DNA from 4 places in the Rhodopseudomonas boonkerdii genome. Region 1 is predicted to be linked to each of the others. Evidence: riboswitches for the same ligand, from Rfam matches in the RefSeq annotation. Region 1 holds a riboswitch; each other region holds the start of a gene.
The links. Region 1 has a riboswitch for cobalamin ahead of E0H22_RS19090 (DUF1636 family protein). Riboswitches for the same ligand answer to the same signal wherever they lie in the genome.

Region 1 (4,984 bases):
GAGGGTACGTTCGACATAGAGATCGACCGAGGCGGGATGGCCAAGCGCAAGGAGATTGGTCAGCCTGACGCTCGGAAAGTCATCGGGCAGGCTCGCATGCGCCGCGCCGAAAGCGGCGAGATCGCTGTCCGCCGCCGACAGCATGACGATATCGGCACTGTCCTGCCCGAGATCGCGGGCGACGTCACCGTCATCGATGCTGCCGGAGGTGTCGAGCTTGAGATGCATGCGATGTTGTGCGCCTTCCTGTTACACACGGACAGTAGTTCTCCCTCCCCCTTGTGGGGAGGGTCGGGGTGGGGGTCCACACGTGACGTCGGCGTGTGTGGAGAAACCCCACCCGTCCAGCCTTCGGCCGGCCACCCTCCCCACCGCGCGGCTACGCCGCTTGGGGGAGGGAAAAGAATTAGCCCGCCAGCGCTTTTCGCGCGGCGTCGGCGTCAAAGCCCTTCAAGCCGATCACCACGAGATGTTCGGGATGGCTCACATCGGGGCGGGCGAAAGCGAGATCGACGCGGGCGCCGACCGCCTGCACCACGACCGGTGCCGGCTTGTCGGCGATGCGGGCATGGCCCTTCACGCGCAGCACGCCGTCGAGGCCGAGCGCATCGTTGACGCGGGCGCGCATGCTGTCGAGATCAATCGCCGCGGTCGGCTTGATGACGATGCTGTCGAAATCGTCGTGATCGTGTTCCTCTTCCTCGCCGTGATGACCAACGCGCGCGGCCATGTCGTCCTCGGCGGCGGCGTTGAGGCCGATCAGCACTTTTGGTGCGAGGTCCCCCTTGGAGCGGACAATACCGACACCGGCGCGCAGCTCGGCCTTCAGCTTGGTCTCGATCTCGGCGAGCTGCTCGGCGCTGACGAGATCGCTCTTGGACAGCACCACGAGATCAGCACAAGCGAGCTGGTCCTCAAACACTTCCTCGATCGGATCGTCATGCTCGATGCCTTCATCGGCAGCGCGCTGTTCGGCGAGCGCATGTTCATCCAGCGTGATACGGCCTTCGGACAGCGCTAGCGCATCGACCACGGTGACGACACCGTCAACAGTCGCGCGGGTCTTCACCGCGGGCCAGGCAAACGCCTTCAGCAGCGGCTGCGGCAGCGCGAGGCCGGAGGTCTCGATCACGATGGCGTCGAGGGGACGCTCGCGCAACAGCAGCGTTTCCATGGTCGGCACGAAATCATCGGCCACGGTACAGCAGATACAGCCATTGGTGAGTTCGACGATATCGCCGGGTGCACAGGCTTTGGCCGCGCATTCCTCGACGAGGCCGCCGTCAAAGCCTGCATCGCCGAATTCATTGACGATGACGGCGATACGGCGGCCATCGGCCTGCGTCAGCAGCGAGCGAAGCAGCGTGGTCTTGCCCGCGCCGAGAAAACCGGTGAGGACAGTGACGGGAACGCGGGACATTCAGATCTCCTGAAAACGCTTGAGCCAAAGAGGAAGGCCGGCAGCGACGAAAACGACATTGTTCACGGCGGCAGCGATGGTCTGATTGAGGCGGCCCTGGGCATCGCGGAAGGCGCGGCCGACCGGTGTCTCCGGCACGAGGCAGAGACCGACTTCATTGGAGACGAACACGATGGGATAACGCGAGACATCGAGGAAGCGCACCAGGCGCTTCGCCTCGACCTCGGGATCGCGCTCGGCCATCATCACATTGGAGAGCCAGAGTGTGAGGCAATCGACGAGGATGACGCGGCCGATGGTCGATTCCCGCGTGAGCGTATCCACCAGCGCCAGCGGTTCCTCGATGGTGATCCAGTTTTCGCCGCGCTGCTTGCGATGCTGGGCAATGCGAGCCTGCATCTCGTCATCGCCGGCAGAGGCGGTGGCGAGATAGACTTTCGTGAGATTCATCTCACCGATCAGCCGCTCGGCAAATGCCGATTTGCCGGAGCGCGCGCCGCCGAGAACGAGCGTGGTACCGAGCGAGGTCATTTCGGCGCCCTTCCATCCCCAGGCGACCAGCGCAGCGGGGGCACGCGCGCCACCATGCCCTTGCGCAGCACATCGGCGCGCTCGCGCCAAGGCACGAGGCCATAGTCGGATTTCTGGTAGGACTGCACGAAGGACGCGACGGCGTCGGGACCGGTCTCAGGCACGAGATCGCCGAACAGAAACGTGTAACCGTCCTGGCTGGTCACAGCGACCGTCGTCGGCCGCTTGCACACGCTGAGACACTGAACGGGGCGCACCATCACGGCGACATCGCGTTCATCCAGTACAGCCGTCACGGCCTCCAACATCGCTGGCCCGACCACGACACCGTCAGCTGCCTTGCAATTCACGCAGATACTGACGACGACCGGCGCTGAAGGCAGCGGACGCGGCAGTTCGGTCACCATAGAGTCGTCAGGCAAGGTCGATGCGTTGCGATCCATCACGGGCTCAAATCAGGCGAGCTTTGTTGGGTCGCGCGGATGCTGCCATCCACTCGCTCCCGTCCGGTGCACCCCGCCCCGACGACACCTCCAAAGCACAATGCGTGACGGCAGGTCTCCTGGCTCGCGAGTCGGCGCCCGCTGCCGCCTTCCCAGAAACTCCCCTATCGGGAACTCCCAGTGGCACCGGCGCGGGCTCATCGCTTACAGTTGCGGGGGCAGCGCCGGTATCGCACCGGCTTCCCTTTTCACCTTCCTCTCGGAAGGACCATCGCGGCGGACGCTATCTGCAGCCACCGCCCGGGTCAACCATAGCCGGAACCGCCTGCCCGCGGTTGACCGGAAGGCGGCGAATGCGCCAGACAGACGGCCAAAGGAACCTGCATTTGACCTCTCTCAGCCCCATCTGGCGCCCCCCGGCCGTCGCGCCCCTCGATCCCGCCACCGAGGTCATCCTGCGCGCGGTCATCGATGGCAAGGCCAAGCCGCCGGGTTCGCTCGGACGAATCGAAGAACTGGCGATCCAGCTTGGCATGATCCGCCATCCCGGCGAGCCACGCGGGGAGAAAGCCGTGCTGCTGGTCTTCGCCGGCGATCACGGGCTCGTGGCCGAGGGCGTGTCACAATATCCGTCAGACGTCACCGTCGCGATGGTGATGACCTATCTGGCCGGCCGCGCCAGCGCCAATGCGTTTGCCAAGGCCAATGGCATTGATGTGCGCGTCATCGATATCGGCGTGGCTTCAGAACTGCCGGTGCGTCCCGGCTTGATCGACGCCAAGGTGCGCATGGGGACCGCGAATGCGGCGCGCGAACCGGCGATGACGCCGGAGCAAGCAGCCGATGCGCTGAACCGCGGGATGCGCATCGCCATCGGCGAGATCAAGGCTGGCGCCGACATCCTCGCGCTCGGCGAAATGGGCATCGGTAACACGGCGTCCTCTGCATTGCTGGCACATCGCCTCGCACCGGCATCGCTCGGTGATTGCATCGGCATCGGCGCCGGACAGGACGATGCCGGCATGAACCGTAAGCGTGCAGCCATCGAGATGGCAGCGGGGCGCAGCGATGCCAGCGCACCGCTCGATGTGCTGGCCGAATTCGGCGGCCTCGAAATCGCAGGCATGGCCGGCGCTGTGCTGGGGGCGGCATTACAGCGACGGCCGGTGATTGTCGACGGCTTCATTTCCAGTGTCGCCGCCCTGCTCGCCACCCGGCTCTGCCCGGAGGCACGCGGCTATTGCGTGTTCGCACATCGCTCCGCAGAACGCGGACATGACCTCGTATTGAAAGCGCTCGATGCGAAGCCGCTGCTCGATCTCGGCCTCAGGCTTGGCGAAGGCACCGGCGCATTGCTCGCCGTTCCACTCGTGCGCGCCGCTGCACGGCTGCTGACTGACGTCGCCAGCCTCGACGATGTACTGGCCGGGCGCATCTAGATGACGCCGGATCCGCATCTGCTCAATGCGATCCGCTTTCTGACGGTGCTGCCAACGCCGCGTTCCGACGGCACGCCCGCACCCGACTGGCTGGCCCGCGCGATGAAATATTTTCCGCTTGTCGGCGCGGGCATCGGACTTGCGTCAGCAAGTGTCTTCGTCGTCGGATGTCAAATCTGGTCGCCGCTGATCGGTGCCATTCTCGCCATTGCGGCGAGCATGGTCCTGACCAGCGCCCTGCATGAAGACGGCCTTGCCGACACCATCGATGCCTTCGGCGGCGGCTGGACCGTGGAAAAGCGCCTCGCCATCATGAAGGACAGCCGCATCGGCACTTATGGTGCGTTGGCGCTGGGAATCGGATGCGCGCTGCGTATTACTGCGCTCACGATGCTGCCGATATGGACCGGCGCGACCGCGCTGATCGCGATGCATGCGGCAGCACGCGCGATGCCGGCCTTCGTGATGAATCGCCTCGCTTATTCCGGCGACACGGCGGCCATGAAAGTGAGTTACATCGAAACGCCGGTGCGCAGCGAGGAGATGGCGTTTCTGCTCGTCACCGCTGCGCTGGCTGCCATTCCGCTGGCACTCATCTCGTTCAAGTCGGTTGTGATCGGCCTGCTGCTCGGCGGCCTGCTCGGCGCCATGCTCGCAGGCTGGGCGAAGCGCGCGATCGGCGGCTACACCGGCGATGTGCTCGGCGCCATCGAGCAACTGTTCGAAATCGGCTTCCTGCTCGGCATTGCCGCCGTGTTCAGATAGGCCAGCGCAACGGCAACTGATACGGCTTGCCCTCAGCCGTCTCCGCACCGCGGCCGATGCGCGCGATGGCCTCGTTCATGCGGCCATCGCGGCCCAGCATCTCGTCGGCCAGTTTCACCATCAATCTGTTCGGCGTCACATAGGGCGAACGACGCCGCAGTTCATCGGCGATCTCGGCCTCGTAACCTGGATTACGGTCGCAAGCGATCGCATAGGCTGCAGCGCTCGAACGGCTGACGCCCGCCCAGCAATGAACCAGCAATGCGCGATCCCCCGCGGCCCCTCTGCCGAAGTCGAGAATGGCCTGCATGACATCGGCATCAGGTGCAATCAGGCCCGGAGACAGCTCTACGATGTCGTGAAACGATAACTGCACGTGCCGCTCG
Region 2 (4,984 bases), 1.9 Mb from region 1:
TGAATCTGCCCCCGATTTCGGTGTGTCTGCACCCTCGTAAAACCCCTGTCCCGGACGCGGTGCCGCGCGAAGTGCCGCTTCGCAGAGCCGGGACCGCCAGGAACTCCGGCGTTTGGTACGGCCCCGGCTCTGCGGACAGCGCAAGAGCGCTGCACCGCGTCCGGGACACGGTTTCACCCCAGTTTCGGGTCCAGAACCGTGCTCCAAAGGGCCACATCGGCCCTATCTCGCAAAGTCACGGTCATCCGGCCGGTCGCGCCCTCGATCTTCACGTGACCGAAGAACTGCATACCGGCCGACGGCGGCAGGTTCTGCCTGTCCGGTCCCGGTGCCTTCACATAGCGGACCTCCGGTCCGAAGGTATTATCCATCGCCCCCGGCCCGAAGGTGCCGGCATGGAACGGGCCCGAGACGAATTCCCAGAACGGCTCGAAGTCCTGGAACTGCGCCTTGTCCGGATTGTAGTAGTGCGCTGCCGTGTAATGCACGTCGGCGGTGAACCAGACGGTGTTGCGAATGCCCGCGGTCTTGATGAAGCGGAGCAGATCCGCGATTTCCAGCTCGCGGCCGCGCGGCGGGCCGTCGCCCTGGGCAATGGCTTCAGAACCCTTGTGATTGACCGCATCGTCCTCGACGATGATGCCGATCGGCATGTCCGAGGCGATCACCTTCCAGGTCGCCCGCGATTCCAGCAGCGCGCGCTTCAGCCAGGCCAGCTGCTCCGGCCCGATGAACTGGGCTTCGGGACCATAGGCCTCCTGCAGGTTCGGCCCGTTCGGGCCGCGATAGCTGCGCTCGTCCAGCATGAACACGTCGAGATGCGGACCGTAATTGAGCACGCGATAGACCCGGCCGGGCTCGGCAATGTTCGGCCGCACCGGATACATCTCGTGGAAGGCGCGGGCGCCACGCGCGGCCAGCAGCGTGATGTCGCGCTCCTTGTAGGCCGCCGGCAACTGCTTGGAGAGCGACCAGTTGTTGGTGACCTCGTGATCGTCCCACTGGCCGAAGATGGGAACCTGCGCATTGAAGGCGCGAACATTGTCATCGAGCAGATTGTATTTATGCGCGGCGCGGAATTCGTCGAGCGTCTCCGCGACTTTCGCCTTTTCCGGCACCAGCGTGGTGTTCTTCCACACCGATCCGTCTGGTAACTTGGTCTCCGCCACGATCGGGCCGTCGGCATAGATGGTGTCGCCGGAATGGATCAGGAAATCCGGATTGTGCTTGCGCATCGTGGCGAAGGTGACCATGCCGCCGTCATCGGCATTGATGCCATAGCCTTGCCCCGCCACATCGCCGCCCCAGACGAAAGTGACATCGCGCCGATCGGCCGGCGCCGTACGAAAGCGGCCAACCACCGGCTCGCCGACGATCTCGTAATGCGACAGATCGCGAAACCGCACGCGATAGAAGATGTCCTGCCCCGAAGGCAGGTTTTCCAGCAGCAGTTTTGCGGTGAAATCGCTTTCCGGCAGCACGTTCACCGGCGGCAGCGCGCGGGCTTCCTTGAAGCTCTCGGTGGTGGCGACTTCCACCATCATCTGGGCCGGACGATCCGCACGCGACCAGATCATGCCGCTGTCGAAACCGATATCGCCGGACTGCACGCCATGGCTCACCACAGGCCGGTCCGCCGCGCGGCTGAGATAAGGCATCGCCAACATGCCTGCACCAGCGGCGGCGGTGGTCATAAAGCGGCGGCGAGTGACGCGGATAGCCATTCTGCTCTCCCGGGGATCGGCGATGAAGATGCCTAGGCTGTAAGCGTCTCTCGCGACGAGGCTGTGACAGTCTGCCGCAGCGCCCGCACTGTGGCAGAACCGCGACATTGACTCGTCCTGTCATTTCCCCGAAACGTGACGCCGACGGTTCCTACCGGACCAAAAGGGAATGCGGTGAGGCCCGCGCAGCGTCTGTTGCGCGAACCGATTCCGCGGCTGCCCCCGCAACTGTAAGCGGCGAGCCTTCGCCATACGCCACTGGGCCCCCGGCCTGGGAAGGCGGTGACAGGCACCGACCCGCGAGCCAGGAGACCTGCCGTCAGTCGTGGTCACACGCGAGCACATTGGGCGGGGTGTCCTGGTGGAAGTCGGGTTGCGTTCGTGAAGAATGCAGAACGGCTTGGTTTGCGGTGACGTGCCACGTTATCGCGAGTCCCTTTGATGACCACCGCCGTCTCTTCCGTATCCAGGCGACGCAAACCTTTTCTGGCCTCTGCCGCCCTGTCGTGCCTGCTTCTGCCTGTCGAAGGTGCGATGCAGCCCGCACAGTCGAACCATCTGCTCGATCCCATCGTCGTGCAGCCGGCCGCCCAGCCGCAAGGCGCGCGCCGCGCCGCGAGCGGCAACCCGACCCGCGCCGCCCGCGCACGTCCGCAACGCAATGTCGCTGCGACCGCCGCGCCACCGGTCGCCACACCGGCCGGCCCGGCCTTCGCCGCGCCGACGCTCAATCTCACCGGCGCCAGCACGGCCGGCAGCCGCCTCGGCCTCACGCGTCTGCAAACGCCCGCCAGCGTAGACGTGATCTCGGCCGAAACCATCGCCGAACGTGGACAACAGAATTTCCTCGATGCCGTGACGCAGAACGCCGTCGGTTTCACCGCCGCGCCATCGCCCGGCAATGGCGGCGTGTCCTTCAGCACCCGCGGCTTCACCGGCGGTTCGTCGGTGATGACCCTGTATGACGGCACTCAACTCGCCATCGGCGCCGGCACCGTCACCTTCCCGTTCGATACCTGGTCCGCCGAGCGCATCGAGGTGCTGCGCGGTCCGGCATCGGTGATGTATGGCGCGGGTGCCGTCGGCGGCGCGATCAATGTAGTGTCGAAGCTGCCGACCTGGGTGCCGTTCAACCAGGCTGAAATGTCGCTCGACAGCAACATGACCCGCCGTATTGCCGTGGATAGCGGTGGCCCCGTGAACAAGGATGTCGCATATCGCATCACCGCCACCGGCAACATGTCCGACGGCTGGGTCGATCGCGACAACAACTCAAATGTGGCGCTGCATGCCGCGATTCAGATCAAGCAGAACGAGGACATTACCTGGACGCTATCGACGGATTACGGCGATCGCAGCCCGACGCGTTATTATGGTACGCCATTGGTCAATGGCGGCATCGTCGATGCTATGCGTTTCAAGAACTACAATGTCGGCGACAGCAGCATTCGCTATCAGGACAGTTTCAGCCAGGTGAAGACCGAATGGCAGGTCACCGACGCCATCGCCATCCGCAACACGCTGTATTACTTCGATATGAAGCGTCACTGGATGAATGCCGAGAACTTTCGCTACAATCCGGCGACCGGCCTGATCGATCGCAGCAGCTATCTCGAAATCTTCCATAACGAGCAGCAGCTCGGCGACCGTATGGATGTGACCGTCAAGGGCCATATCTTCGGCATGAAGAACGAGTTTCTTGCCGGTTTCGATGTCAGCCGCGTGAACTTCGCGCCCTATCGGATCAACTCGTTCGGTGGCCTTTCCAACGGCGCGAGATCGTCGGTCGATCCCTACAACTTCTTCCCGGGCTCTTATTTCAGCACGATTCCGACAGTTTCTACTTACGGCTCCGTCGCCAATCAATTCGCGATCTTCGCCGAGAACCGGCTGTCCGTGACGGATCAACTCTCGCTGGTCACCGGCATCCGCCAGGATGAGCCGACGATTACGCGTACCGATTACATCACGCCTGGCAACAGTTTCGAAAAGTCCTTCTCCAACACCACCTGGCGCGCCGGCGCAGTCTACGAACCGATCAAGAACCTCGCCTTCTACGGTCAGTATTCCACTGCAGTCGATCCGGTGGGTGGCCTGGTCTCGCTGTCGAGCGCCAACAAGGATTTCACGCTGGCGACCGGCAGGCAGATCGAAGTCGGCGTGAAGCAATCGTTCTGGGGCGGACGCGGCGAATGGACACTCGCGGGCTACGAGATCGTCAAGAACAATCTGCTCGCGCGTGATCCGATCAATCCGCTGATCGTCACCCAGGTGGGTCAGCAATCGTCACGCGGCATCGAGGCATCGGTCGGTCTCGCGCTCGATCACGGCTGGCGCATCGATGCCAACACCACTTTCCTGCGCGCGAAGTATGACGACTTCGTGCAGCCGGCGACGATCGGCACCGGATCGGTCAATTTCGCCGGGAACGTCCCGTTCAACGTGCCACAGACGGTTTCGAACATCTGGGCGACATGGGCCTTCGCGCCGAACTGGTCGGCCAATGCCGGCATCCAGATCGTCGGCAAGCGCTATGGCGACAATGCCAATACGACCGCGGCGGAGATGCCGTCCTACAATGTCGTCAATGCCGGCGTGCAGTGGAAGCCCGACCCCAACACCACGGTATCGCTGCGCGTCTACAACCTGTTCGATACGGTCTATGCGACCTCCGGAAATGCGAATGTGTGGACGCTCGGCATGCCGCGCACAGCGCAGTTTGCGGTCAATGTGAAGTTCTAATCCCGGCCGGCGTTTTCCCTCCCCCGTTTTTACGGGGGAGGGAAAGAAAAGAGATCCTGCTTTCGATGGCATTCCGGCTCAAACGAAAACTCCGGCAGTGGCTGTATCTCGCCCACCGCTGGATCGGCATCGTCACCTGCCTGTTCTTCGCCATGTGGTTCATCTCAGGCGTGGTGATGATGTATGTCGCGTTCCCTGGCCTCTCCGACCAGGAGAGGCTGGCGGCGCTGCCGGAGATCGCGTGGGAGACAGCAAGGCTTTCTCCCGACGATGCGATGAAAGCCGCCGGCAGCACGCGCTATCCGCGCGAGCTGCGCCTGATGATGCTCGATAGCGAGCCGGTCTATCGGCTGAGCGATTGGGACGGCAAGCGACAGACGATCTCCGCTATCGACGGACGCGCGATCGCCGATATCTCCGAACGGCAAGCGCTCGCGATTGCTTCTCATCATCCCGCAAGCAAATCCCCACGCCTCGAGGAGATCATCCACCGTGATCAGTGGAGCGTCGTCGCGCGC
Region 3 (4,984 bases), 2.8 Mb from region 1:
GAGACGCCGCTGCGCGGCTCCTCAGGATGAGGGAGGAGTGTGTGGAGACGTGCCCTACTGGCACGCCTCGCATTCGGGATTGTCGATCGAGCAGGCCATCACGGTCGACAGATCCGGCGCAGTGACGTCCGACGACTTCACCAGGATCGGTGCGCTTGCGGGCTTGGCGGAGGTTGCGGACACAGCGTTCAGCTTGCCGTCGGTGCCCTTGAGCGTCGACTTCTCCACATGGGTCGCGCTGCGCGAGCGCAGATAGTAGGTCGTCTTCAGGCCCTTGATCCAAGCCATGCGATAGAGCTGATCCAGCTTCTTGCCCGACGGACTGGCGATGTAGAGATTGAGCGACTGCGCCTGATCGATCCACTTCTGGCGACGCGCCGCGGCCTCGATCAGCCACGCACTGTCGATCTCGAACGAGGTCGCATAGAGCGCCTTGAGATCGCCCGGCACCCGGTCGATGGATCCGACGCTGCCGTCGAAATATTTCAGGTCCGAGACCATCACCTCGTCCCACAGCCCGCGCTTCTTGAGATCGCGCACCAGGAACGCGTTCACCACCGTGAAGTCGCCCGACATGTTCGATTTCACATAGAGGTTCTGATAGGCGGGCTCGATCGACTGCGCGACGCCGCAAATATTGGAGATCGTCGCCGTCGGCGCGATCGCCATCACGTTTGAATTGCGCATGCCGATCGCCTTCACGCGTTCGCGCAGGCTGCTCCAGTCGAGCGTGGATGAACGATCCATATCGAGGCCACCGCGTGCTTCGGCCACCAGCTCGATCGAGTCGATCGGCAGAATGCCACGACTCCACAGCGAGCCGTCGAAGGATGGATAGCGACCGCGCTCGGCAGCGAGATCCACCGATGCCGAAATCGCATGATAGGCGATCGCCTCCATGCTGGTATCGGCGAACTGCACCGCGGCATCGGACGCCATTGCGAGGCCGAGCGTATGCAGCGCGTCCTGATGGCCCATCAAGCCGAGACCGACCGGGCGATGCTTGAGGTTGGAGCGGCGCGCTTCCGGGATAGTGTAGAAATTGATGTCGATGACATTGTCGAGCATGCGCATCGCCGTCGTCACCGTGCGTTGCAGGCGCGCATGATCGATGCCTTCCGCAGTGACGTGATGCAGCAGATTGACAGAGCCGAGATTGCAGACGGCAACTTCCTCGTCCGATGTGTTCAGCGTGATCTCGGTGCAGAGATTCGACGAGTGGATGACACCCGCATGCTGCTGCGGCGAACGCAGGTTGCAGGGATCCTTGAATGTGATCCAGGGATGGCCGGTCTCGAAAAGCATGGTGAGCATGCGCCGCCACAGATCGGTGGCCCGCACCGTCTTGAACACGCGCATCTCGCCGCGCGCGGCCTTGGCTTCGTAGGCTGCGTAGCATTCGGCAAACGGCTTGCCGTAGAGATCGTGCAGGTCCGGCGTTTCGTCCGGCGAAAACAGTGTCCAGTCGCCATCCTGCTCGACGCGCTGCATGAACAGGTCGGGCACCCAGTTGGCGGTGTTCATGTCGTGGGTGCGGCGGCGATCGTCGCCGGTGTTTTTGCGCAGATCGAGGAACTCCTCGATGTCGATGTGCCAGGTTTCGAGATAGGCGCAGACTGCGCCCTTGCGCTTGCCGCCCTGATTGACGGCGATAGCCGTGTCGTTGGCGACCTTCAGGAAGGGCACCACACCCTGGCTTTCGCCATTGGTGCCCTTGATGTGCGCGCCGAGACCGCGCACGCGGGTCCAGTCGTTGCCAAGGCCGCCGGAATATTTCGCCAGCAGCGCATTGTCCTTCACCGACTTGAAGATGCCATCGAGATCGTCGGCGACAGTGGTGAGAAAGCAGGACGACAGCTGCGGGCGCAGCGTGCCGGAATTGAACAGCGTCGGCGTAGATGCCATGAAATCGAAGGATGAGAGCAGATTATAGAACTCGATCGCGCGCGCTTCGCGGTCGATCTCGCGCAGCGCAAGGCCCATGGCGACACGCATGAAGAAAGCCTGCGGCAGTTCGATGCGATGGCCCTGTACATGCAGGAAATAGCGATCGTAGAGCGTTTGCAGCCCGAGAAACTGGAACTGAAGATCGCGCTCCGGCTTCAGCGCCGCGGCAATCTTCTTGAGATCGAAGCGCGCGAGTTCAGGATCGAGCAGCTCGGCTTCGATGCCGACCTTCACATAGGCGCCGAAATATTCGGCATAACGCGTGCTCATATCGGCTTGCGAGGCCGAGCTCCGCACGCCATGCACATAAGACAGCACTTCGGTGCGCAGCTTGTCGAGCAGCAGACGCGCGCTCACATAGGTGTAGTTCGGCTCCTGCTCAACCAGAGTGCGCGCAGCCATAATGCCGGCCAACGCAAGCTCGTCGAGCGTGATGCCGTCGTACAGATTGCGCTTGGTTTCCTCGAGCACCGGCGCCGGATCGACACCGTCGAGGCCGCTACAGGCTTCGTTCACGATCAGCGCAATACGCGCCGCGTCCAGCAGCACGCGGCTGCCGTCGGCGAGCGTAACGTGAAGCGCAGGCATGTTCGGTACCGGGACGGACTGCACAGCTGTCTCCTCCGCCCGGCGGCGGGCGCGCTCCTCGCGGTACAGCACATAGGCACGCGCGACCTTGTGATGCTCGCTCCGCATCAGTGCGAGTTCGACCTGGTCCTGCACATCTTCGATATGGAAGGTGCGGCCCTCACCGATCCTGCGCGTCAGCGCGGCCACGACTTCGCCGGTGAGTTGCTCCACCGCTTCATGGACACGGCGCGACGCCGCCGCCGTGTTGCCCTCGACGGCGAGGAAAGCCTTGGTCATCGCCACCGAAATCTTGCCCGCATCGAAGGGCGAGACAGTGCCGTTGCGGCGGATGATCTGCATCGCCGGCTCGCGCGCGGGGACGATATTGGATTCGGCAGACAAAGAAGCGAGCACGACCGGATCGTGGCCGTTGGAGAGAGCGTGGGACATGGAAGGCATCGGCAGGACCCCGTGAGATGCATGTAGCTGTGGGGGCTGGGGCCGATGGTGCGTGCATCATGCCAGGCGAACGCGCGGCAAAGCCTGCAAGCGACCGCTGGGACACCCCGCCCATGGACGTTTCTGGTGTCACGGCAGGTCTCCTGGCTCGCAGGTCACGGCTTGCTTCGGTCTTCCCGGGGCAAAAGCCCCAGTGACGCGGTCGAAACAAACTCTCTGCTTACAGTTGCGGGGGCAGCGCCGGCCTTGCTCCCATTGGAACGCACCAGCTTCCCTCTTAGCCACCAAGTCTTGCGACAGGATGGACCGTAACGCCTACATTTGGTGTGAGCCGCCATGACGTGTCAAGCCGCCAAGGGCGTCGTACACGAAGAAATCAGCCGGGACCGCCAGTGCCGTGGGCAACCCCGGACGATTCGAAGGGTCTCGCATCCCCGGATCCGGCTCGATACGAATTGCCAATGCGGGCGGCGATCAAGCAGCCGACCAGGAGCGACGCCCCCAGTCCGGTCGGTGCCGCGCCCAAGAACTGATAAGCGACAAGCAGGACGATCGCGAGGCCAAGCACCGGCAATTCGTGGCGGAGAAAGCCCTCCGACAAGCCCACCCGGACGATGAAGCCGATGGCGATGGCGAGCACCATCACGTCGTAGAGAAACAGATAGGGCGTCGCCAGCACCGCGCCGACGGCCAGGGCTGCCGCCTTCCATTCATAACGTTCATTGCTGCGCCAAAGCCGGATCAGCGACACCGCGACGGCGGCGACGAGCATCCAGTGCAGCGTCCATGCCAGCGTTTCGCTGCCGTCGAAATAGCGCACCAATGCGAACAAGCTCTGCATCTTGCCCCATGGCGCGCGTCCCTCGACAAGAAAGGCCTGTGAGAACATCGGCATCCATTTGAAGAAGGCCTGCCAGCTCTCGGTGCCGAAGGCGAGCCATGACAGGAGAACCAGCGCAATGGTGGTGACGGCGGCAGGGACGAAAACACGCCACTGCGCGGCAGCGATCAACACCAGCGGAAACAACACGCCGTACTGCGGCTTGTAGCTGAGCAGGCCGAGGCAGATGCCGGCAAGGACCGGCCGCGTCGGCAGCAGCACCAGCATGCCACCGATCAGCGCCGCAGTGAGAAAACCGTTCTGTCCGACCAGCACATTGGTGAAGACGACAGGGAATCCGAGCGCGAGCAACAGCCCGAACGGACGACCGACGATCGCGCGCATGGCGACGAGATAGGGAATGGCGCTGACACACGCCCATCCGATGAAGGCGACGGGATATGACAGCTTCGCGAGTATTGCCGCAATGAACAGGAAGGGCGGCGGATAGTGCCAGGCAAAATTGCCGGGATAGGTCCGGCCAAGCACGGCGACCTGGATCTTCTTCTGAATGTCCCAGTCATAGGCCCAGGCCGGATGACCTTCGAGCGCCAGCCGGCCTGCGGACCAGACATTCACGAAGTCGGTTGGCGAGCCAAGCCCGTTGTCTTCGAAGATCCAGCCGCGCCCGTAATAGAGCGGGAAGAAGACGATCTGCAGGATCGCGAGAACCGCGCACATCGTCACCAGCGCCGGCGGAACCTGTCCGCGGCCGGGAGGCGTCAGATGCAACGGCGTCGTCATGAGGTCCCCGCGACGGGTGAAATACGCAGGCGACAGTGCCGGTGGAAGTTTGAGGAAGGTTTAAGTGAACCGCATTACCCGGAAACGAAAAACGCGGCCTTTTGACCGCATTTCGTAGTTCGGTGAGGCGAGCGTTACGGCTGCGGCTCGCGTCCGGATCGGAATCTGGACGCGAGCGCGACTTGCCGAGGAGCGGCACTGCAGACCTACGCAGACCCGACAGCTCCAACACCGAATCGCGGTTCAGCCTTCTGCCGTTCAGTAATTTTCAACAGCCACTGGGCATGCCGTACTTCGGCGAAGTGACGTCAAGCTTTGCAGCCTCTGTGCTAGTTTCCGGACTGCAGCTCTCCAAAACGCTCCCACTGCTTGCCGGTAAAGCGC
Region 4 (4,984 bases), 1.5 Mb from region 1:
TCTGGATCGGCGGCAACGAGGCCAACGACAATGCGATCCTGAAATTCACCCTCGACGGCAAGTTCGTGATGCAGATCGGCAAGATCGCGCCGAGCAAGGGCAGCAACGACACCACCCAGCTCGGCAAGCCCGCCGAAACCGCCATCGACAAGGACGCCGACGAAATCTATGTCGCCGATGGCTACGGCAACCGCCGCGTCATCGTGTTCGATGCCACCACCGGCGCCTACAAGCGGCACTGGGGCGCCTACGGCAACAAGCCGAATGACGACAAGCAGGCCGCCTACGATCCGAACGCGCCGGTGTCGCAACAGTTTGGCAATCCCGTGCACTGCGTCAAGCTCGCCAGCGATGGCCTCGTCTATGTCTGCGACCGCATCAACAACCGCGTGCAGGTGTTCAAGAAAGACGGCACCTTCGTGAAGGAGTGGTTCTACGAAAAGGCCACCCTCGGCAACGGCGCGGTGTGGGATCTCGCCGTCTGGCCCGATCCGAAACAGAGCTGGCTGCTGACGGCAGACGGCGAGAACAACGAAATCCGCATCATCAATCGCGACGACGGCAAAGTCGTCGGCTCATTCGGCCGCAGCGGCCGCAATGCCGGCCAATTCCACTGGGTTCACGCCATGGCGGTGGATGCGAAGGGAAATGTCTATACGGCCGAAGTCGACACCGGAAAGCGCATCCAGAAATTCAAACTGGTGTCGGATGCATTGAAGTAGTGCCACCGTAGGGCGGATGAGGCGCAGCCATCATCCGCCGCGGAGTTTCAACAATGAAATCGCTGGCGGATGACGCTTCGCTCATCCGCCTACGGCTGCGAGCACGAGTATGTAAAGTGAATTGAGCGCGACGATCACCATCACCGCCCGGCTGACAGCTCCCCGTAACATTGCGCAAACTACCGACCCTAATTACGCCCCTTTTCACCCGACACCATCGGCACAGTCGATGATGGTTCAGGGGAGCCTGTCACGGCAGTTCATCGAGGGGACGACGGTGAGATGGATAGGGGTTGCAGCCTTGGCGCTGCTCACGGCCGGCTGCGCGGCTGCGCCTCTGGAGATGTCCGGCGCCCTGCGCGACTATACGAACCTCACTCCTTCAAATGGCACGGTCACGAAGTCCCTGCTTCGCGTCAGCAAGGACGAGGTGCTGGCGGCGCGGACCGTCAAGATCGCAGAGACGCGTTTCGCGCCCCGTGCCTATCGCGGCTTCAAGGACGACGAACGCAGTCTCGTCGCCAATGCCATCAATCGCGAACTGTGCGACCGGCTCGCGGAGCGGTTCACGATCGTTGCGCCCGCGGAGCCAGCCGACCTGACCGTGCAAGCCGTCGTCACCCATGCGACGCCGACGGACGTCACCGCGGCGGGCGCCAGCAGGGTCGCGCAGCTTGCCAAGACCATCGCTCTGCCCGGCGTGCCTGTGCCTGTCCCGCGGCTGCCGGTCGGGCTCGGCAGCCTCTCGGTCGAGGCCGAGGCGATCGGACCGGAAGGAGCGCAGAAGGCCGCCATGGTCTGGGCCCGCGGCGCCAGTTCGCTCACCCAGGCCCGCATGTCGAACGAAGGCGACGCCTACGATCTTGCCGCGGAATTCGGCGCAGATTTCGCCAAACTGCTGGTGACCGGCGCCACGCCGTTCGGTGGCGTACCGCAGCTTCCGACGATCGAAACGATCCGAACGCGTATGGGCGGTGCGCCGAAATACACGGCCTGCGAGAGCTATGGTCGCTTTCCCGGCCTTGCCGGTGTGGTCGGTGGCGGTCTCGGTTTGCCGCCGAACATGGCTGACAAGGGAGCGCCGACCCAGCCCTCATCCGTCGCCGAAGCCAGCCGGTAGTCACGCTGCGAAGCTTCGCAGGCATCCAGAGCCGGGACCATCACAAATGCGGAGCTTTGCACGGTCCCGGTTCTGCGCAGCAGCGTTGTCGGCGATGCTCCGCATCGCCTGCGCTGCAGCGCGCTCGGGACACGGTTCTATTAAGCTCAAAAATACTTCAGTTCGGCTGCTTCCGCTTATGCGTGAACATGAGGACGCGGATCGCGCGGGCGTCTGCCCACCGTTTCCGCCGCGATAGGCGATTGACACCCTGCCCACCACCCAGCCCACAGATTGACGAAACGAGATCGCTCCCCTTAAGTCACGGTGTCGAGGTCTCCGGGTTGCCATGCAGCCTGGAGCTAAGAGGGAAGCCGGTGCGCAGTGAGCCAAATTGGTCCACCGCAATGCCGGCGCTGCCCCCGCAACTGTAAGCGGTGAGCCAGCGTCCATCAGTGTCACTGAAGCGCAAGCTTCGGGAAGGCCGGACGCCAGCTATGACCCGCGAGCCAGGAGACCTGCCCCGGCAAAATGTACGTCCACGGGCGGGGTGTCCCGGTGTGTCGCCAAGCAGCTGCCGCAGCCCGCGGCAGATCATGCCTGCGTCCGCCATGCCTTTGCCCCCAATCATGGGGTTAAAGTTATGTCTCTCTCTTCTTCCTCACTACCTGTTGCAACGCTCGGTACGCCGCGGATCGGTCCCCGGCGCGAGTTGAAATTGGCCCTCGAAAGCTTCTGGGCCGGGAAAACCAGCGAACGTGATCTGCTGCAGACCGCCGCCGCCTTGCGCACGGCCAACTGGGCGCGTCAGCATGCGCTCGGCATCACGGTCATCCCGTCCAACGACTTTTCCCTTTACGATCAGGTGCTCGACACCAGCGTGATGGTCGGCGCCATCCCCGCCGTCTATGGCTGGGAGTCCGGCCCGGTGCCGCTCGCCACTTATTTTGCCATGGCGCGCGGCGCCCAGGGCGATGCGCATGATACGAGCTGCGGTCACGCCCATCACGGCCGAAGCGTGGTGGCGCAGGAAATGACCAAGTGGTTCGACACCAACTATCACTACATGGTGCCGGAATTTTCCAAGGATCAGACCTTCGCGCTGTCGTCGCGCAAGCCGATCGCGGAATTCGAGGAAGCGAAAGCGCTCGGCTATCACACCCGCCCTGTCCTTGTCGGCCCCGTAACGTTTCTCAAACTCGGCAAGAGCCATGATGCGGGCTTCGATCCGCTGTCGCTGCTCGACAGGTTGCTTCCGGTCTATGTCGAACTGCTGCGCGAGCTGGCGCAGCGCGGCGCCGACTGGGTGCAGATCGACGAGCCCTGCCTCGTGCTCGATCTCGACGAGGCCACCCGTGACGCGCTGAAGCGTGCCTATGCTGGCATCAGCGCCGCAGTGCCGGAACTGAAGATCATGCTCGCCACCTATTTCGGCGAGGTCGGCGACAATCTCGACACCGCACTCGCACTGCCGGTCGCCGGCTTGCATATCGATCTCAAGCGCGGTCCCGACCAGCTCGCACCGATCGCGTCGCGCATCCGGCCTGACCTCGTGCTCTCGCTCGGTGTGGTCGACGGCCGTAATGTCTGGCGCACCGACCTGTCCGGAACGCTCGACCGCATCACACCCGTGGTGAAGCAGATGGGCACTCACCGCGTGCAGATCGCGCCGTCCTGTTCGCTGCTTCACGTGCCGATCGATCTCGCGCTCGAAACCGATCTCGATCCGGACGTGAAGACATGGCTCGCTTTCTCGGTGCAGAAGATGGCCGAGCTGGCAACCCTGGGCAAAGCGTTGTCACAGGGACGGGCCAGCGTGGCCGATGCCCTCTCCGCCTCCGACAGCGCGGTGATTTCCCGCGACACGTCGCCTAAGATTCACAACGATGCGGTTGCTCGGCGAATGTCAGGCTTGGCCAGCGTCCGTCACAACCGGCAATCTCCCTTCGCACAGCGCGCGGAGATCCAGCGCAAGGCATTCGACCTGCCGCGCTTTCCCACCACGACCATCGGCTCGTTTCCGCAGACCGCGACAGTGCGCAATGCCCGCGCGTCCTTCACACGCGGCGACATCACGCTGGATACATACGAGAAATTCCTGCGCGCCGAGACGGCCGAGGCCATACGCTGGCAAGAGGAGATCGGCCTCGATGTGCTCGTACACGGTGAATTCGAGCGCAACGACATGGTGCAGTATTTCGGCGAACAGCTTACCGGCTTCGCCTTCACCAAACACGCCTGGGTGCAGTCCTACGGTTCGCGCTACGTGCGCCCGCCGATCCTGTTTGGCGACGTGTCGCGCCCGACATCGATGACCGTCGGCTGGTGGCGCTACGCACAGTCGCTGACCGCGAAACCGATGAAGGCGATGCTCACCGGCCCGGTAACCATCCTCAACTGGTCGTTCGTCCGCGACGACGTGCCACGTAGCGTCGCCTGCCGACAGATCGCCTTCGCCATCCGCGACGAAGTGATCGATCTCGAAGAAGCCGGTGCCGGAATGATCCAGATCGACGAAGCTGCACTTCGCGAAGGCCTGCCGCTACGCAAGTCGCAGTGGAAGACCTATCTCGACTGGGCCGTGGATAGCTTCCGTATCTCGTCGTCGGGCGTACAGGACAAAACCCAGGTCCACACCCATATGTGCTATTCAGAATTCAACGACATTATCGATGCCATCGGCGCCATGGATGCGGACGTCATATCGATCGAGACGTCACGCTCGAAGATGGAGCTACTCGATGCATTCAGGAGCTACAAATATCCGAACGAGATCGGACCGGGCGTTTACGATATCCATTCCCCGCGCGTGCCCGAGATCGGCGAGATGACCGAACTCCTCACGCTCGCACGTCAGCGCCTCACCGATGACCAGCTCTGGATCAATCCGGACTGCGGCTTGAAGACCCGCAAATGGGAGGAAGTGAAACCGGCGCTGGTGAATATGGTGGCGGCGGCGCGTGAGATGCGAACGGCGCTGGCTTCCGGGCGTAGGATGAATTGAACGCAGGCGCAAAGTGCTGACGGCCGCCAGGCGGATTGCGCTTCGCTAATCCGCTCGGCGGCCTACGCTCATCCGCGCTTCATTCTCAGTTCGGCCGCTTGCGCTTGTGCGCGAACGGGTTCGCTTTCTCGCGCAAGGTGATGCGCACCGGCGTGCCCG

Region 2: linked by a shared signal. The riboswitch ahead of E0H22_RS02090 (TonB-dependent receptor) and the one ahead of E0H22_RS19090 (DUF1636 family protein) in region 1 are both predicted to bind cobalamin.
Region 3: linked by a shared signal. The riboswitch ahead of E0H22_RS06400 (ribonucleoside-diphosphate reductase subunit alpha) and the one ahead of E0H22_RS19090 (DUF1636 family protein) in region 1 are both predicted to bind cobalamin.
Region 4: linked by a shared signal. The riboswitch ahead of metE (5-methyltetrahydropteroyltriglutamate--homocysteine S-methyltransferase) and the one ahead of E0H22_RS19090 (DUF1636 family protein) in region 1 are both predicted to bind cobalamin.

The regions. Positions count from the first base shown of each region.
Region 1 is NZ_CP036537.1:4,140,949-4,145,932, forward strand. It holds gene cobN (cobaltochelatase subunit CobN) at 1-228, opposite strand, end outside; gene cobW (cobalamin biosynthesis protein CobW) at 407-1,420, opposite strand; gene cobU (bifunctional adenosylcobinamide kinase/adenosylcobinamide-phosphate guanylyltransferase) at 1,421-1,951, opposite strand; gene E0H22_RS19090 (DUF1636 family protein) at 1,948-2,394, opposite strand; cobalamin riboswitch at 2,487-2,682, opposite strand; gene cobT (nicotinate-nucleotide--dimethylbenzimidazole phosphoribosyltransferase) at 2,748-3,833, shown strand; gene E0H22_RS19100 (adenosylcobinamide-GDP ribazoletransferase) at 3,834-4,598, shown strand; gene E0H22_RS19105 (tyrosine phosphatase family protein) at 4,591-4,984, opposite strand, start outside.
Region 2 is NZ_CP036537.1:449,001-453,984, reverse strand. It holds gene E0H22_RS02095 (alkaline phosphatase D family protein) at 174-1,724, opposite strand; cobalamin riboswitch at 1,853-2,059, shown strand; gene E0H22_RS02090 (TonB-dependent receptor) at 2,166-4,466, shown strand; gene E0H22_RS02085 (PepSY domain-containing protein) at 4,532-4,984, shown strand, end outside.
Region 3 is NZ_CP036537.1:1,373,118-1,378,101, reverse strand. It holds gene E0H22_RS06400 (ribonucleoside-diphosphate reductase subunit alpha) at 55-2,967, opposite strand; cobalamin riboswitch at 3,093-3,302, opposite strand; gene E0H22_RS06395 (glycosyltransferase family 87 protein) at 3,353-4,600, opposite strand; gene E0H22_RS06390 (ABC transporter substrate-binding protein) at 4,930-4,984, opposite strand, start outside.
Region 4 is NZ_CP036537.1:2,622,378-2,627,361, reverse strand. It holds gene E0H22_RS12170 (NHL repeat-containing protein) at 1-722, shown strand, start outside; gene E0H22_RS12165 (DUF3313 domain-containing protein) at 952-1,842, shown strand; cobalamin riboswitch at 2,138-2,361, shown strand; gene metE (5-methyltetrahydropteroyltriglutamate--homocysteine S-methyltransferase) at 2,465-4,825, shown strand; gene der (ribosome biogenesis GTPase Der) at 4,911-4,984, opposite strand, start outside.